Regions from separate parts of the Megasphaera sp. AF13-6AC genome, predicted to be linked through region 1. Evidence: riboswitches for the same ligand, from Rfam matches in the RefSeq annotation. Region 1 holds a riboswitch; each other region holds the start of a gene.
The links. Region 1 has a riboswitch for S-adenosylmethionine ahead of PGX78_RS00840 (branched-chain amino acid transport system II carrier protein). Riboswitches for the same ligand answer to the same signal wherever they lie in the genome.

Region 2: another riboswitch for S-adenosylmethionine. It lies ahead of metK (methionine adenosyltransferase); the one in region 1 lies ahead of PGX78_RS00840 (branched-chain amino acid transport system II carrier protein).
Region 3: another riboswitch for S-adenosylmethionine. It lies ahead of PGX78_RS02870 (MetQ/NlpA family ABC transporter substrate-binding protein); the one in region 1 lies ahead of PGX78_RS00840 (branched-chain amino acid transport system II carrier protein).

The regions. Positions count from the first base shown of each region.
Region 1 is NZ_JAQCUN010000006.1:3,847-8,830, reverse strand. Features, by position in the region: gene PGX78_RS00855 (LysR substrate-binding domain-containing protein) at 1-12, opposite strand, end outside; gene PGX78_RS00850 (DNA polymerase IV) at 184-1,389, shown strand; gene PGX78_RS00845 (hypothetical protein) at 1,396-1,683, shown strand; SAM riboswitch class I at 2,103-2,207, shown strand; gene PGX78_RS00840 (branched-chain amino acid transport system II carrier protein) at 2,280-3,581, shown strand; gene PGX78_RS00835 (helix-turn-helix domain-containing protein) at 3,586-4,215, shown strand; gene PGX78_RS00830 (IS3 family transposase) at 4,239-4,984, shown strand, end outside.
Region 2 is NZ_JAQCUN010000004.1:19,156-24,139, reverse strand. Features, by position in the region: gene priA (primosomal protein N') at 1-1,647, opposite strand, end outside; gene metK (methionine adenosyltransferase) at 1,701-2,900, opposite strand; SAM riboswitch class I at 2,958-3,060, opposite strand; gene coaBC (bifunctional phosphopantothenoylcysteine decarboxylase/phosphopantothenate--cysteine ligase CoaBC) at 3,189-4,397, opposite strand; gene rpoZ (DNA-directed RNA polymerase subunit omega) at 4,415-4,624, opposite strand; gene gmk (guanylate kinase) at 4,637-4,984, opposite strand, start outside.
Region 3 is NZ_JAQCUN010000027.1:6,266-11,249, reverse strand. Features, by position in the region: gene PGX78_RS02880 (DUF362 domain-containing protein) at 1-163, opposite strand, end outside; gene PGX78_RS02875 (FAD-binding oxidoreductase) at 579-1,985, shown strand; SAM riboswitch class I at 2,088-2,186, shown strand; gene PGX78_RS02870 (MetQ/NlpA family ABC transporter substrate-binding protein) at 2,274-3,092, shown strand; gene PGX78_RS02865 (Na+/H+ antiporter NhaC family protein) at 3,160-4,590, opposite strand; gene megL (methionine gamma-lyase) at 4,788-4,984, opposite strand, start outside.

The DNA of each region.
Region 1 (4,984 bases):
GAACAAATCCATGGACGAATGCCTCGTTTCTAAAATGTTACATTTATACCTAATTTCTTAAAATATTATGCTTATACATAGTACCATATTTCATAAGAGAATAGAACAAGAAAATGGCTTTGTCTATATTTATTTTGAACAAAATTGTATAATGTTATAACCGACGGGAAAGGGGGAAGTTTTGTGGTCAGACGATGGATTATGCACGTCGATATGGATGCTTTCTATGCGTCCGTAGAACAACGGGATAATCCCGAACTTCGCGGTCGTCCCGTCATTGTAGGCGGTACAAGTGATCGCGGTGTTGTTGCCACGGCTTCCTATGAAGCACGAGCTTACGGTGTTCATTCCGCACTGGGCACAAAGAAGGCCAGACAATTATGTCCCGACGGGATCTTTTTGCCTCCGCGGATTGCCTATTACCGTACTATTTCCCGTCAAATCAGGAAGATATTCGAAGGGTATTCACCGTATATAGAGCCGCTTTCTTTAGATGAAGCATTTTTAGATATATCGGGGTTGTATGGATATTATAAGGATGTTTTGGAAGTCGGGCGGGCTGTAAAGAAGGACATTAAAGAACAGACCGGTCTTGTTGCATCGGCCGGTATCGGACCGAATAAATTTCTGGCTAAGCTTGCATCCGATTTGGACAAACCCGACGGATTGGTCTGTATTCCTTATGGAAAAGAAGAGGAATTGTTAGCACCTTTACCTATTCGTAAGATTTGGGGTGTCGGCAAGGTAACAGAAAATCGCCTTTTGGCTGCCGGGTACGATACAATAGGCAGTATTGCGGCTGCCTCTCCCGATAAGTTGCGCCCTCTTGTAGGTAATCAGGCTGAGCGGCTTTATGAATTGGCTCACGGAAGAGATTACAGACGAGTTGAAACGGCTCAGCAGGTGAAATCGATAGGTAATGAACAAACATATGAAAATGACTTGGTCTTACAGGAAGATGTGGATCGGCAGTTACGTCTCTTGGCTGAAGAAGTAGCACATCGCTTGCGTAAACACGGGTTGATGGGGCGTACAATAACTTTGAAAATACGGTATAATGATTTTACGACAGAGACGAGGTCGGAGTCGTCTGAATCTATAGGTCTTTATACAGAAGAACAGCTTTATTTTTCCGCACGAAAGTTATATGCTAAGAAGATAAGAAAGGGTTCTGTACGGTTACTGGGGATTACGGTCAGTAAATTGCAGACCGCCATTATCCAGGACTCTCTCTTTGCGAAAGACCCGACAACCCAAAAACGGTTAGCTGATGAAAAGGTAACGACGGCTATCGATAAATTACAGGAACGATTCGGAAAACGTGCTGTTATGAAAGGTTTTTTGTGGGAAGCGGAAAGTAGTGTCAAAGAAGTGAAAGAAAAGGAGTAATGATATATGGCAATGTTTAAAGTGGCGGCACATACCGGTGCCGATAACCAGGGCTGGATCGGGTATGATGAAGAAACGAAGGAAATAACGGTCTGTCTTCAAGATGAGGCTTTAAAAAAAGCGGCTTATGAATATTTATCTACGCCGAAAGTACTGAAACGGTTCACCGGGCTTACAGAATTTGAAGAAATATCAGGCATGCCGAATGATAGTTTAGATATGTTCAAACTTGCATTGGGTAAAATTTGGGAGGCGACAACCGTATATATTGACTGGAGTCGTCCGGTTGAGTAGAACTTATACACAGGTTATGCACATTGTTGAGAAAATTATGTGCATAACTTTTTTTGTGCCTAAAACAAGCTGTTTTTAGGCCGTGTACATTGGTAACACTTTAAATAAAATGTGGATAAATCTAAAATGATAAGGATATGAAATAAAAATATCATCATATAAATAGCATAAATAAGCCGTTTTATTTCACTTCCTTTTATTTGAGGTAATGTGTATAAATTTCTTTGCAATGGGGATGGTTGGTGTGAATGCGCAGTAATAACTGAAAAGAAAATCAACCTTTGCGCTTAAAACTAAGATGTAAACAGGCACGGATCCCCGTATTATCCACAGAAAGGGCAGATAGATCATACTGTGAATCGAACATGTATTTTATTGACAAGTAAGGGCGATTCCTGTATGATTTCAATCAAATAAAATAATCATCCAGAGCAGCCGAGGGACTGGCCCGTTGAAGCTGCGGCAACCTTCCGACAGGAAAGGTGCCAACTCCAGCGTTACTTGAGGGTGACGACAGATGATATGGCCTGTAATGAATGCGTCATCTGTCAAGATGACGTTTTTTATATGCCGTTGGAAGGAAGGAGTCGGAGGACATGAATGACAGCCGTATTAAGCATAAATCGGTTACAGTCAAAGACGTGCTGATTTTGGGGTTTGCTTTTTTTGCTACATATTTTGGCGCGGGGAATCTTATTTTTCCGCCACAACTGGGGTTTGTCAGCGGGTCCTCTTACGGGCCGGCATTGGCAGGACTGACGTTGTCGGGAATTTTATTACCTATTTTTGCCCTTCTTATTATTTCCCGATATGGTGATGTACGCCGTATTACGGAGAGGGTCGGCCCTTATACCTATAATATTTTGCTTACCTTATTGATGATTGTTTGTATTTTCGTATCTATTCCCCGGACGTGTGCTACGGCTATTCAGTTAGGAATACAGGGAAACTTTTCTAATATTCCTTTTATTCCCGGAGTCGTTCTTTATTTCTTACTTTCTTATTGGATTACGTCGGATGAAACGAGTGTACTTGATAAGGTAGGCAAATTCTTGACTCCTTTGTTAGCCTTGATTCTAATGGTTATCGGAGTGTTAGGAGTAGTAGCCCCCATTGGAACTCCCGCAGAGCCGACCGTAACCAACTCCTTTACCAATGCTTTTTTGGGCGGTTATAATACGGGAGATGTTTTGGTCAGTTTTATTATGGCGTCTTTGTTTATACAGTCCGTTGAGAACAAAGGGTATGTTGAAAGTCGGGAACGTAATCGCATGATGTTTTATTGCGGTGCCGTATCGGTTATTTTGTTATTTATTATTTACGGCAGCCTCTTGTTTATGGGGGCTTGTGTAAGTGCCGATGTATCGGCGGATACGGGCCGTGCAGAGCTTTTAGTTTTGGTTATTAAGCGTGTCGGCGGGGCTGTTATGTTGCCCATGGGTGTAGCCGTTATCCTTGCGTGTTTAACGACTGCTGTCGGACAGATTGCGGCTGTTGCCGATTTCTTCCGTACGGCGTCAAATAATCGTGTGAGCTATAAGGCCGTTGCTATTACGACCTGTATACTTTCGGCATTGACGGCTCTTCTCGGCGTGGACGGTATTGTCGAATATATCGGTTGGATTTTCGGTGTCAGTTATCCGCCGGTTTTGGCACTTATGGTATTGGGAACGTTCGCCTCTTTTATTTCTTATAATGAAGCTTATAAAGGAGCTATTTATGCTGTTACAGCCTATGCACTTGTAGAAGCGTTACCCGGACTTAGTGGTCTGGAAGCAGCAAAATCCATCGTTTCCGCCATGCCTTTGTCGGCAGTCGGATTTGGTTGGGTTACTCCGTTTGTAGTCGGTCTTATTGTCGGAAGTGTTGTAGGTCATATGAGACGACAGAATGTATAAATGCATGCATAAAAAAGAAGGTTTCTCTTATGTTGAACTGCACCCCAAAAATTGGACACAATTTTTGGAGGTGCAGTTTTTTATGTCAAAATATTCAAAAGAAGTAAAAGAAAAGGCTATTTATCTTTCTGAAAAAGGATGGAATTCTTTTAGCATTGCTAAAGAACTTGGGATTCCAGAAAGTACTGTAAATGGGTGGTTACTTAAATTTAAGATTAATCATAATATAAATAGAAAAATGGTTAAACGGGTATTTTCAGCAGACTTCAAACGTAAAGTTATTGAAACCAGATGGAAAAATAAGTTATCCTTTAAGGAAGTAGCAGAACATTTTAATTTAGATAATCCTAGCCTAATCGCATCATGGCAAAAAAGATACTTAGATGAAGGAATCTCAGGATTACAACCTAAACCTAAAGGTAGACTATCTATGAAACCGAAAAAACTAATACCACCCACAAAAGATCAAAGTATTAAATCAGACAAAGAACGGATAAAAGAACTAGAAGCTGAAATCGCTCGGTTGAAGTATGAAATGTCTTTTTACGATGACTTTATGAAAGAAATGCGTGAAATTGCTAAACCCAATAGAGCTGTAAAAAAAAAGCACAAACAATTGCCATCGAAAGATTAAGAAAAATATATCCCCTTCAGTTTATGCTCGAGTACTTTGGCATTAGTCGTAGTACATATTATGCACGCTTAGCTAGCATAAAAAAGGGAGACAAATATGCAGAGGAACGAGAAGCTATTCGCACACTTGTGGCGATGAATAAAGGACGTTATGGGTATCGCCGAATTACAATAGCATTGCATAAATTAGGCATTCATATAAATCATAAAGTCGTAATGCGTATTATGAAGGAGGAAAACTTAACATGTAAAGTTCGCCTAAAGAAATACCGCTCATATAGAGGTAGTGAAGGAAAAATCGCTCCCAATATGATTAAGCGAAACTTTACCGCAACAAAGCCTGATCAAAAATGGACCACAGACATTACTGAATTCCACTTGTTTGGGCGTAAAGTCTATTTATCACCAATCTTAGATATGTATAATGGTGAAATTGTATCTTATGAAATATCAGAACGACCTGTATTAACACAGGTGTTATCTATGCTGGATAAAGCCTTTAAGAATAGACCCAATAGCAAAGGCTGCATCTTACATTCAGATCAAGGATGGCAGTACCAGCATAGTACTTATCAAGAAATATTAAAAAATCACGCTATTATTCAAAGTATGTCCCGTAAAGGAAATTGTTTGGATAATAGCGTGATGGAAAACTTCTTTGGCTTGTTGAAGTCAGAGTTATTATATTTAGAAAAGTTTGCTTCCTATGAAGATTTTATCAGCAAATTAAAGGATTATATTCATTATTACAATACAAAACGCATTAAGCT
Region 2 (4,984 bases), on a different contig from region 1:
TTTACTGCCGCACTGAGGACAGCGTTCGGGAATATCCGCTACAGCCTCACAATAGTGACACCGCAGGTGTTCCGACTGCTTATGGTATACCATCGGTACATCGCAGGTTTTACATTTAACGACATAACCGCATTTTCGACACATGACGAAGGTGGAAAATCCTCTTCGATTTAACAAGACAATAGCCTGTCGCTTTGTCGCCAACGTAGCTTTTAACAAGTCTTTCAATTTTTCCGAAAGAACGCCGTAATTTTGCATTTCCAATTCTTGGCGCATATCGACAACTTCTACTTCCGGTAAAGGACGATTGAGGACGCGATGCTTCAGTTCGATTAAACCGTATTCTCCCTTAAGGGCTTTTTCATAATCATTTACAGACGGGGTAGCACTGCCCAATATAACCGGAGCTTTGTAATAAGAAGCACGTTTTCTTGCCACTTCTACGGCATGATAACGAGGGGTCTCATCTTGCTTATACGAACTGTCGTGTTCTTCATCGATTATGACCAATCCCAAATCGGCAAAGGGAGTAAATACGGCAGAGCGAGCTCCGATACAAACGGCACTCTCACCCGTTGCCATACGGCGGCGATTGTTTTCCCGTTCGCCCTTGGACAATTGACTATGCATAACCGTCACCTCGTTGGCAAAACGTGCCGTAAAGCGACGCACAATTTGTCCGGTTAAGGCTATTTCGGGGACCAGAAGAAGAACCTGCTTGCCCTTGCGAATTATTTTTTCGGCAAGCCGCATGTACACTTCCGTTTTACCGCTACCCGTAACGCCGCGCATGACCCAAGTCCGGCTTGTCGCATCGGTTTCTACAGCCTGCACGGCGGCTTCCTGCTCTGCCGTTAAGGTCCATTTTTCATCTTTTTCGGCGGCAGTAGGCAGGTAAACCGTCTCTTTTTCTCTGTAAAAGACTTCGACAAAATCCGTCTCGCTTAAATGATTGATTACGACTCTTCCGTAACCGGCTTCCATTAAAGTATCAAAGGATGCTTCCTTTTTCTCTTCCAAAAAAGACAATAATCGGGCCTGTTGTTTTTTACGAGCCAATATTTTGTCAACGTCCGTTTTTATGAATCGCAACCATTTTTTTGTCTTAGGCCCTATCTTATTTAAAACTCGTTCAGACCTCAATAAAATCCCCTTATTTACCAAGGAATCCAAGGCTTGCGGATCCACTCGGCACAACAGGTCCCTTTCTCTATGCTCCTTCCGATCCGATACGGAGGATAAAACTTGTCGTTCCGCTTCCGTTAACGCCGCAGGAATATCCGCTTCGGCACGAAGTTTCACTTCGTAATCATAGGCTATACCGTGTTTTTCAATGAAAAAAAGACGTAGTGCATCAGCCAGGTTGCAGACATAATATTGACTGATCCATAAGGCGGTCGCCATAATTTCATCCTGTTTTCCTGGTTGAACAGATAAAACAGCCTGAATGGGCTTTAGTTTAAATTCTGGAATTTGTGTGAGTTCATCTTCTGTAGAAACTACGATACCCTCTTCCCTTCGAGTGCCGAAGGGGACCAGAACACGAGCTCCGATAACAATACGCTCTTTCAAACTATCCGGAACTAAGTATGTAAAAGTTTTTTGCAGCCCTTTGGCTGTTATATTAATGATGACATGAGCAATCATACAGGCTCCTGAAAAGGGGGAGACCTGAAACGGTCCCCCCCGAATGTAAGAACTTATAAACCGGCTTCTTTGCGAAGGATTTCGGCTTTATCCGTTTTTTCCCACGGTAAATCGAGATCGTTGCGGCCGAAGTGACCGTATGCAGCCGTTTGTTTGTATATAGGACGTTGCAAATCGAGCATCTTAATAATGCCGGCAGGACGCAAATCGAAGTGTTTGCGAATCAGTTCAACTACCTTATCGTGATCGCACTTTCCGGTACCGAAAGTTTCTACGCGAATAGAGACGGGATGTGCTACACCGATGGCATAGGCCAACTGGAGTTCACATTTATCAGCCAAGCCGGCAGCGACGATATTCTTGGCAACGTAACGAGCCGCATAAGCAGCGGAACGGTCTACCTTCGTGGGATCCTTACCGGAGAAAGCACCGCCGCCGTGACGTGCCATGCCGCCGTATGTATCGACAATGATTTTACGTCCCGTTAAACCGGCATCCCCTTGGGGACCGCCGATAACAAAGCGACCGGTCGGATTGATAAAGAGTTTCGTATTTTCATCAAATAATCCGTCAGCCAAGACGGGTTTAATGACAAATTCAATCAAGTCTTTTTCAATTTGCTCACGGGTTACTTCCGGACTGTGTTGTGCGGAAATAACAATGGTATCCACATGTACGGGTTTACCGTCATCATATTCGACCGTAACCTGTGTTTTGCCGTCGGGACGCAAATAGGTAAGTGTACCGTCTTTGCGAACCTTCGTCAATTGGCGAGACAGTCTGTGTGCCAAGGAAATAGGTAACGGCATGTATTCTTCCGTTTCATTCGTAGCATACCCGAACATGAGACCCTGATCACCGGCGCCGATAGCGTCGAATTCGTCTTTGTCACCGCCTTTTGCATCTTTGGCTTCTTTAGCTTCATCAACACCCATGGCAATATCGGATGATTGTTCGTCTAAAGATACTAAAACACCGCAAGTATCGCAGTCGAAACCGTATTTAGCACGAGTATAACCGATGTCGCGCACCGTTTCTCGAATAATTTTAGGAATATCAACATAACAACTTGTCGATATTTCCCCTACAACATGGACTAACCCGGTTGTTACCAAGGTTTCGCAAGCCACGCGGGCATTTGTATCTTGAGCTAAGATGGCGTCCAAAATACCGTCGGAAATTTGGTCAGCCATTTTATCGGGATGGCCTTCCGTTACCGATTCGGATGTAAAAAATTCGCGGTTTTTTGCCATTCGTATAAACCTCCTGTTTCATAAATAAAAAAATCCCTCTACAAAAGAGGGGATAACTACCCATCTTTCGGCCTTACGGCTGTTGGACTTAGCACCTTTTCCAAGTAGAAGGTTGCTGCGGCATCACAGGGCCATTCCCTCCGCCGACTCTTGATGGAACTATATGTTGTTTTGACTGATAACAATTATAAAGTAGGTCACAAAAAATTGCAAGGGTAAATATAAATTTTTACAACATTTGAAAAAAGGCGAAATTTCGAGCTTTTCACTCGAAATTCCGCTTCTTCTCTACAGATTCTTTTTGTTGTATATGTCAATGACTCGATCTATGATTCTTTCAGCCAATTCATCCTTGCTCATCAGCGGCTGTTCTTCTACCGTCCCGTCGGGGTAAATAAAGGCACCTATATTGGTAGTACCCTTAAAGCCTGCACCTTCCGCCGTTATATCGTTAGCTACGAGCATATCCAGATTCTTTTTAGCCACCTTGCCCTTGCCGTATTTGATAACATCCGTCGTTTCTGCGGCAAAACCTACAAGTATACGATTTCCCTTACGTTGTCCCAAGGAAAAAAGAATGTCGTCATTTTTAACAAGATTCAGCGTTAATTTGTCATCGTTCTTTTTAATTTTCTGCTGTGCCCGCACTGCCGGCCTGTAGTCAGCGACGGCGGCAGCCTTAATAACAATATTCGCATCATCATATAAGCGATCTACGGCCTCTTTCATCTCTCCTGTCGTCATGACATCGACACGATTGACCTTAAAGGGGGTCACAAGGTCTGTAGGAGCCGCTACCAAAGTTACGTCGGCACCGCATTTGGCTGCCGCCCTGGCAATGGCGAATCCCATGCGCCCGCTGGAATGATTTCCTATATAACGCACCGGGTCCAGGGCTTCGCGCGTACCGCCGGCAGTGACGATGACCTTTTGCCCGCACAACTCTTTTCGTTCATCTGCTACATATTCAAGCGCTTCTATAATACGTTCCGGAGCGGGCAAACGGCCGGCACCGACAGTCCCGCACGCTAACACTCCCGAATCGGGCTGCATAATCGTATAACCGCAATCTTTCAGGATTTGTACATTCCTTTGAACGATTTTGTTGTTCCACATATTCGTGTTCATGGCGGGACAGACCATTACAGGTGCCGTCGTAGCCATTAATACGGTTGTCGCCATATCGTCGGCAACACCGTTGGCCGCTTTACCGATAATATTGGCTGTTGCCGGTGCTACAAGGACTACGTGAGCCCATTCGGCCAAGGCGATATGCTCTACATGAAACTCCGGTACGTCGGCGAACATAGAAACGGCTACGGGATTGCCCGAAATCTCACGCAACGTTAAAGGCGTAATAAATTCCGTCGCATGCTTTGTCATAACGCATTTAACCTGAGCACCCTGCTTGCGTAACGTACTGGCAATAATAGCCGTCTTATAAGCAGCTATGCCGCCGCTTATGATAAGTAGGACATGCTTGTCTCGCAAAGACATGAGAAGTCACCCTCGCTTTATTTTATACCTGCTTGAGGTGTTTCATATTTAATTTTGCCTTCATTAATTTCTTCCATAGCCACGGAAACAACCTTATTTGTATTTACATCTACAAACGGAGCATCACCGTCCGTCAACTCTCTGGCTCTTTTTGCCGCTAAGGTAACCAGTGTATATTTACTGTCCACTTTTTTCATTAATGATTCCAGCGTCGGTTGAATTAACATAATTACACTCTCCTATTGTAACGTATACATTTTTTTTAAATTTTCTATAATCCCGCTATTTCGTCGTGAACGACACGCTTCTGCCGTAATGACGGCTTTCGCCTTGCTGACGGCAGTCTCCAGGTCATCGTTAACAATTAAATAATCGTACTTATCAATCCAGTCCAGTTCGGTACGTGCTTTATCGAGGCGCTTTTGTATCACTTCATCCGAATCGGTTCGGCGATTGTGCAGCCGCCGCGATAAAATTTCCAGACTGGGTGGAACTATATAGATACACACGGCATCGGGATAGACCTTTTTAATCTGCATAGCTCCCTGAATATCTATTTCCAACATGACATGGTGTCCTTCATCCAT
Region 3 (4,984 bases), on a different contig from region 1:
ATTCAGCAGCGATAGCGCCTGTAGGACAAACGGATTCGCAAGCACCGCAATCGATGCAAGCATCGCCTACAACATACTTCGTTTCGCCTTCAGTAATAGCGCCGGTCGGGCAAGTTGCTTCACAAGCACCGCATTTTACGCATTCATCGGAAACTACATGCATGGTATTCACCTCCGCAAAAAATATCACTCGAGGGTTCTCATGTCCCTTTCGCTGACATAATTATTACACGTTTCTCCCTCCTTGTCAATTATCAAAATAACCAAAATACCGCATGGTTAACCCGTTTTATTCTTGATAATCTATGTCAGTAACCATAAAAAAAGAGTATATTTCTCGTCTGTTTTTTTTTATTTCATGCGTTCATAGTTATCCAAGAAATAAGTTTTTATGCTGTTCATAAAATTTTCCACCCTTTTTGTGTTCTTTTTAAAGCTATTTGTCAACAATTCTCAGTATTTTCCTCTTTAAACCGCTTGTGTCTTTTCGGCATAAAAAATTTTTTATTTCGTTCTTATTGAAAGGAGTAGAAAGGATGTTAAAATAGTATATACCTGATTTAAAGGAGGGTTATATTTTGCAAACCTATTCACCCGTAACAGCCGAATTTATTGAAGAGCTGAAACAAATAACCGGCCCGTCATATGTTAAGACTGACGCCGACTTACTCATCGCCTATCAAACGGACTATGAATCGGATCCTAAGCTGTTTCATATGCCCGAAGCAGCCGTTGCTCCCGCATCGTCCGAAGAAATTTCACAAATTCTCAAATTGGCCAACCGCTACAAAGTTCCCGTCACGGTCCGTTCGGGAGGTACCAGTCTTGCAGACGGTGCTATTCCTGTCTGCGGCGGCCTCGTCCTTTTAATGGAACGGCTGAATAAAATTTTGGAACTTAATGAAGAAGGCATGTACATGACTGTCGAGGCGGGTGTGCGTACCATTGATTTACAAAATCGTGCCAAATCAGCCGGTTTTCTGTATGCCGGCGATCCGTCCAGCTCGGAAAGCAGTCTTATCGGCGGCAATCTGGCAACGAATGCCGGCGGTCTAAAAGCCGTTCGTTACGGTGTTACGCGCCATCAAGTCTACGCCCTTGAAGTCGTTACACCGACAGGCGAAATCGTCGAAGTAGGCGGCATCTTAAAAAAATGCTCTACAGGCTACTGTCTGGAACAATTAATTATCGGCAGCGAAGGAACTCTCGGTATTATTACGAAAGTTACAGTGAAGCTCACGCCTTTGCCGCCGTATCGTTTTGACGTCTTGGCCGTCTATGACTCGCCTACTCCGGCTCTGCATATGGTACCGCAGTTGATTAAAGCCGGCATTGAGCCTACGAGTATTGAATATATGGATAACTCATATGTTCGCGGCTGTGCCGATTATTGCGGATATGAAAATATGCCCGGTTATGAAAAAGGCGTATATGTCATCATAACGGTTGAAACGTATGACGCAGACGATGCGGATAAAAAGATGGAACAAGTAGCCGATATTTGCGAACAATCAGGTGCCGTGGATGTTCTTGAAGCGGACGATCGCATTTGGAACATGCGACGTAATTGCCAGACTTCTGTCGAGTTGATCAGCAAAGTCTTTTTGACGGATGACGTAGTTGTCCCTGTTCACCGCATTGCCGATACAATTGAAAAAATCATGGACATCGGGAATGCATATCCTTTTGAAGTAAAGATCAATGCTCATATCGGTGACGGGAATCTTCATATCGTCTTATGCAAAACGGACATGTCTGATGAAATGTGGGAAAAATCGGTCGAAGCCTTCCACAACGAAGTCTATGCCTATGCATATTCCGTCGGAGGCCGCCTGGCCGGTGAACACGGCATCGGTGCCAAAAAATTACGCTATATGGAAAAGTTTACGCCTGAAGGAGAAAAGTACCTGATGCGTACGATAAAAAACGCACTGGATCCCAATAACATTCTTAATCCAGGAAAGATCTTAAACTTCCAAGAATAAGTACTTCTATCCCCATTTTATACTGTACTTTTTTAGTAGAAATAAATCGTTGACAGATTTATTTCCACGATGTTATAATACGGAACATCAATTATATATGTGATTTCATCAAGAGCAATTGAGGGATACGGCCCGATGACATTGCGGCAACCCCCGCCAGGGAAGGTGCCAAGTCCGACGGCATATGCCGGCAGATGAACGGAAAAGATAAGAAAAGCCGTCATCTGAATGACGGCTTTTTTGTATGAGCTCCACATCATAAGCTTTTTAATGAAAGGATGTTATATTATGAAAATTTCCCTGAAAAAAGGCCTCACCTTGGCCCTCATCGTAGCAACTGCCGCGTTTATTACCGGTTGCGGCGGCAATAATTCTGCCGGCGGCGATAACAAAGAAATTAAAATTGGCGTAACTGCCGGCCCGCATGCGGAAGTTATGGATGAAGTCGCTAAAGAAGCGGCTAAACAGGGCATTACGGTTAAAGTCGTCGAATTTAACGACTATGTACAACCCAATACGGCATTGGCTCAAAAAGATTTGGATATGAACTCCTTCCAACATCAGCCCTACTTGGATAATGTCGTCAAAAAACAAGGTCTCGATTTAAAGTCCATCGGCAAAACGATTATCCTTCCCATGGGTGTTTTCTCGCACAAGTATAAATCACTTGATCAGGTAGCCGACGGTTCTACGGTGGCCATCCCTAATGACCCTACGAACGGGGCCAGAGCCCTGTTACTGTTGCAACAAGCTAAGTTAATTACGTTAAAAGACGGCAAGACTGTCGATGCAACAGTTGCAGACATTGTCAGCAACCCGAAAAATCTGAAGATTACGGAACTCGATGCGGCTCAAATCGCTCGTTCTCTCGATGATATGGACTTAGCTTGCGTAAACACGAACTACGCTATTCCGGCCGGCTTGAATCCGCAAAAGGATGCTCTTGTTGTTGAAGATAAGAGTTCGCCTTACGCTAATGTCATTGCCGTTCGTGCCGACGACGTAAATAATGAAACATATAAAAAGTTGGTAGAAATTTACCAATCCGAACCGATTCGTAAGTTTATTGAAGAGCACTTCCAAGGCTCCATCCTTCCTGCATTTTAAATGCGGACATAAAAATCCCTGCCTTCGGGCAGGGATTTTTATGTCTGTAAAAGGATAGTGTCCGTGTTTATTTTGCCAAAGCGTCAACCTTGCTTTGCGCCGTTTCATGCTCGTAATTCCACGGATCTTTTCTGATAAATCCGTCCGAAAAAGGAACAAAAACGGATATAATAGCGGAAATAGCTAAAAGATAGAGAAACCAAGTGTACGGCAAAACTTCAAGCGGTGATACGGCTCCGGCTGTAAAGCCCGTAACGATAAGCATCTGTGCCCCGTACGGAATGAGACCCTGAAAAATAGACGAAAACGTACTGAGCAGGGCCGCCGAGCGACGAGGATCCACTTTAAAGCGATAACAAAGTTTCTTTGCCATTTCCCCGTTAATAATAATAGAAACCGTATTATTAGCCAAGGCAATGTCCGTAATGGAAACAAGCCCGGAAATACCGATTTGTGCCGACTTGCTGCCCGTAATAAATTTCTCCACTGAATGAAGCAGGAAAGCAATACCTCCCGCCCTGCTCACCATAGCAGCCAAACCGCCTGTCAGAAGCGACAAGAGAAAGATATCAAACATTCCCGAAAAGCCCTTATAAATAGCCTGCATAAAGGACAAAAATGTTAAATCCCCGTAAGCCATCCCGATGATGCCTGCCAAAACCGTACCGCCTACTAAGACGAGAAATACGTCTACGCCTGCAACGGCCGTAACAAGAACAACAATATACGGAAGGATTTTGATCAGACTGTACGGATGTTCTCCCGAGCATACGGCTCCGTCCGATCCGCCGAAGATAACAAGAAGTACAAAGGTAATCACGGCCGGCACAATAGTCAACCAAAGATTTAATTTAAATTTATCCTTCATTTCACAGCCTTGCGTACGCGTAGACGCAATGGTCGTATCCGAAATGATGGACAAATTATCTCCGAGCATAGCCCCGCCGATAAGGCAACCGAGGACCAGTCCTAAAGGAGTACCGGACTTTTCAGCAATAGCTACGGCAATAGGACCTACAGCCGCACAACAGCCTACAGATGTACCGGTTGCCGTAGAAATGAAAGCCGAAATAAGAAATACACCGGCTGCCAGATACTGAGGCGGAATATACGTCAGCCCCAAGTTGACCGTAGAATCTATACCGCCCATAGCCTTGCACACTACGGCAAAGCCTCCGGCTAACAGGAAAATCATACACATAATTAAAATATCGGGATTTCCGCAACCTTCAATGAAAGTATTAAACTTATCACTAAATTTTCCTTTCAATAAGGCAAATGCTACGATAATACCGATGATAGAGGCCAACGGTGCAGGAAACTGATAAAAGGGCATTTCCACACCCTGCATTTGTAAAATAATCCCGGCCCCCAAGTACACGCCTACAAATACAATAAAAGGGAATAACGCCGTCCCGTTCGGCTTTATCTCGTCATCTTTTCGTTCAGACTGAACCGCCTCTTCTTCTTTTCTTACTTCATCCTTATTTCCGTCCACTGACCAACACTCTCCTTTGCAACAAGTAAAGTAATATACAACGTACTTTAATCTTTGTACATCCTATCACATACATATATTGGGGTGTAATATTAAAAAGTTTGGTATATTCATAGATATTTAATATATATGGTTTCTACATTTTTTATAAAAGGCGATAACCTTCCGGTCATCGCCTTTTATCTTTTACTGCCTTCTTATTTCACTTTATCCAATGCCTGTTTCAAATCGTCAATAATATCTTGAGCATCTTCCAAGCCAACGGACAGCCGAACCAAGCCTTCACTGATACCGGCAGCTTTCAACTCTTCCGCCGTATACGGAGAATGAGTCATTGTAGCCGCATGTTCAATTAACGTTTCCGCATCGCCTAAAGATACGGCCAATTTACAAA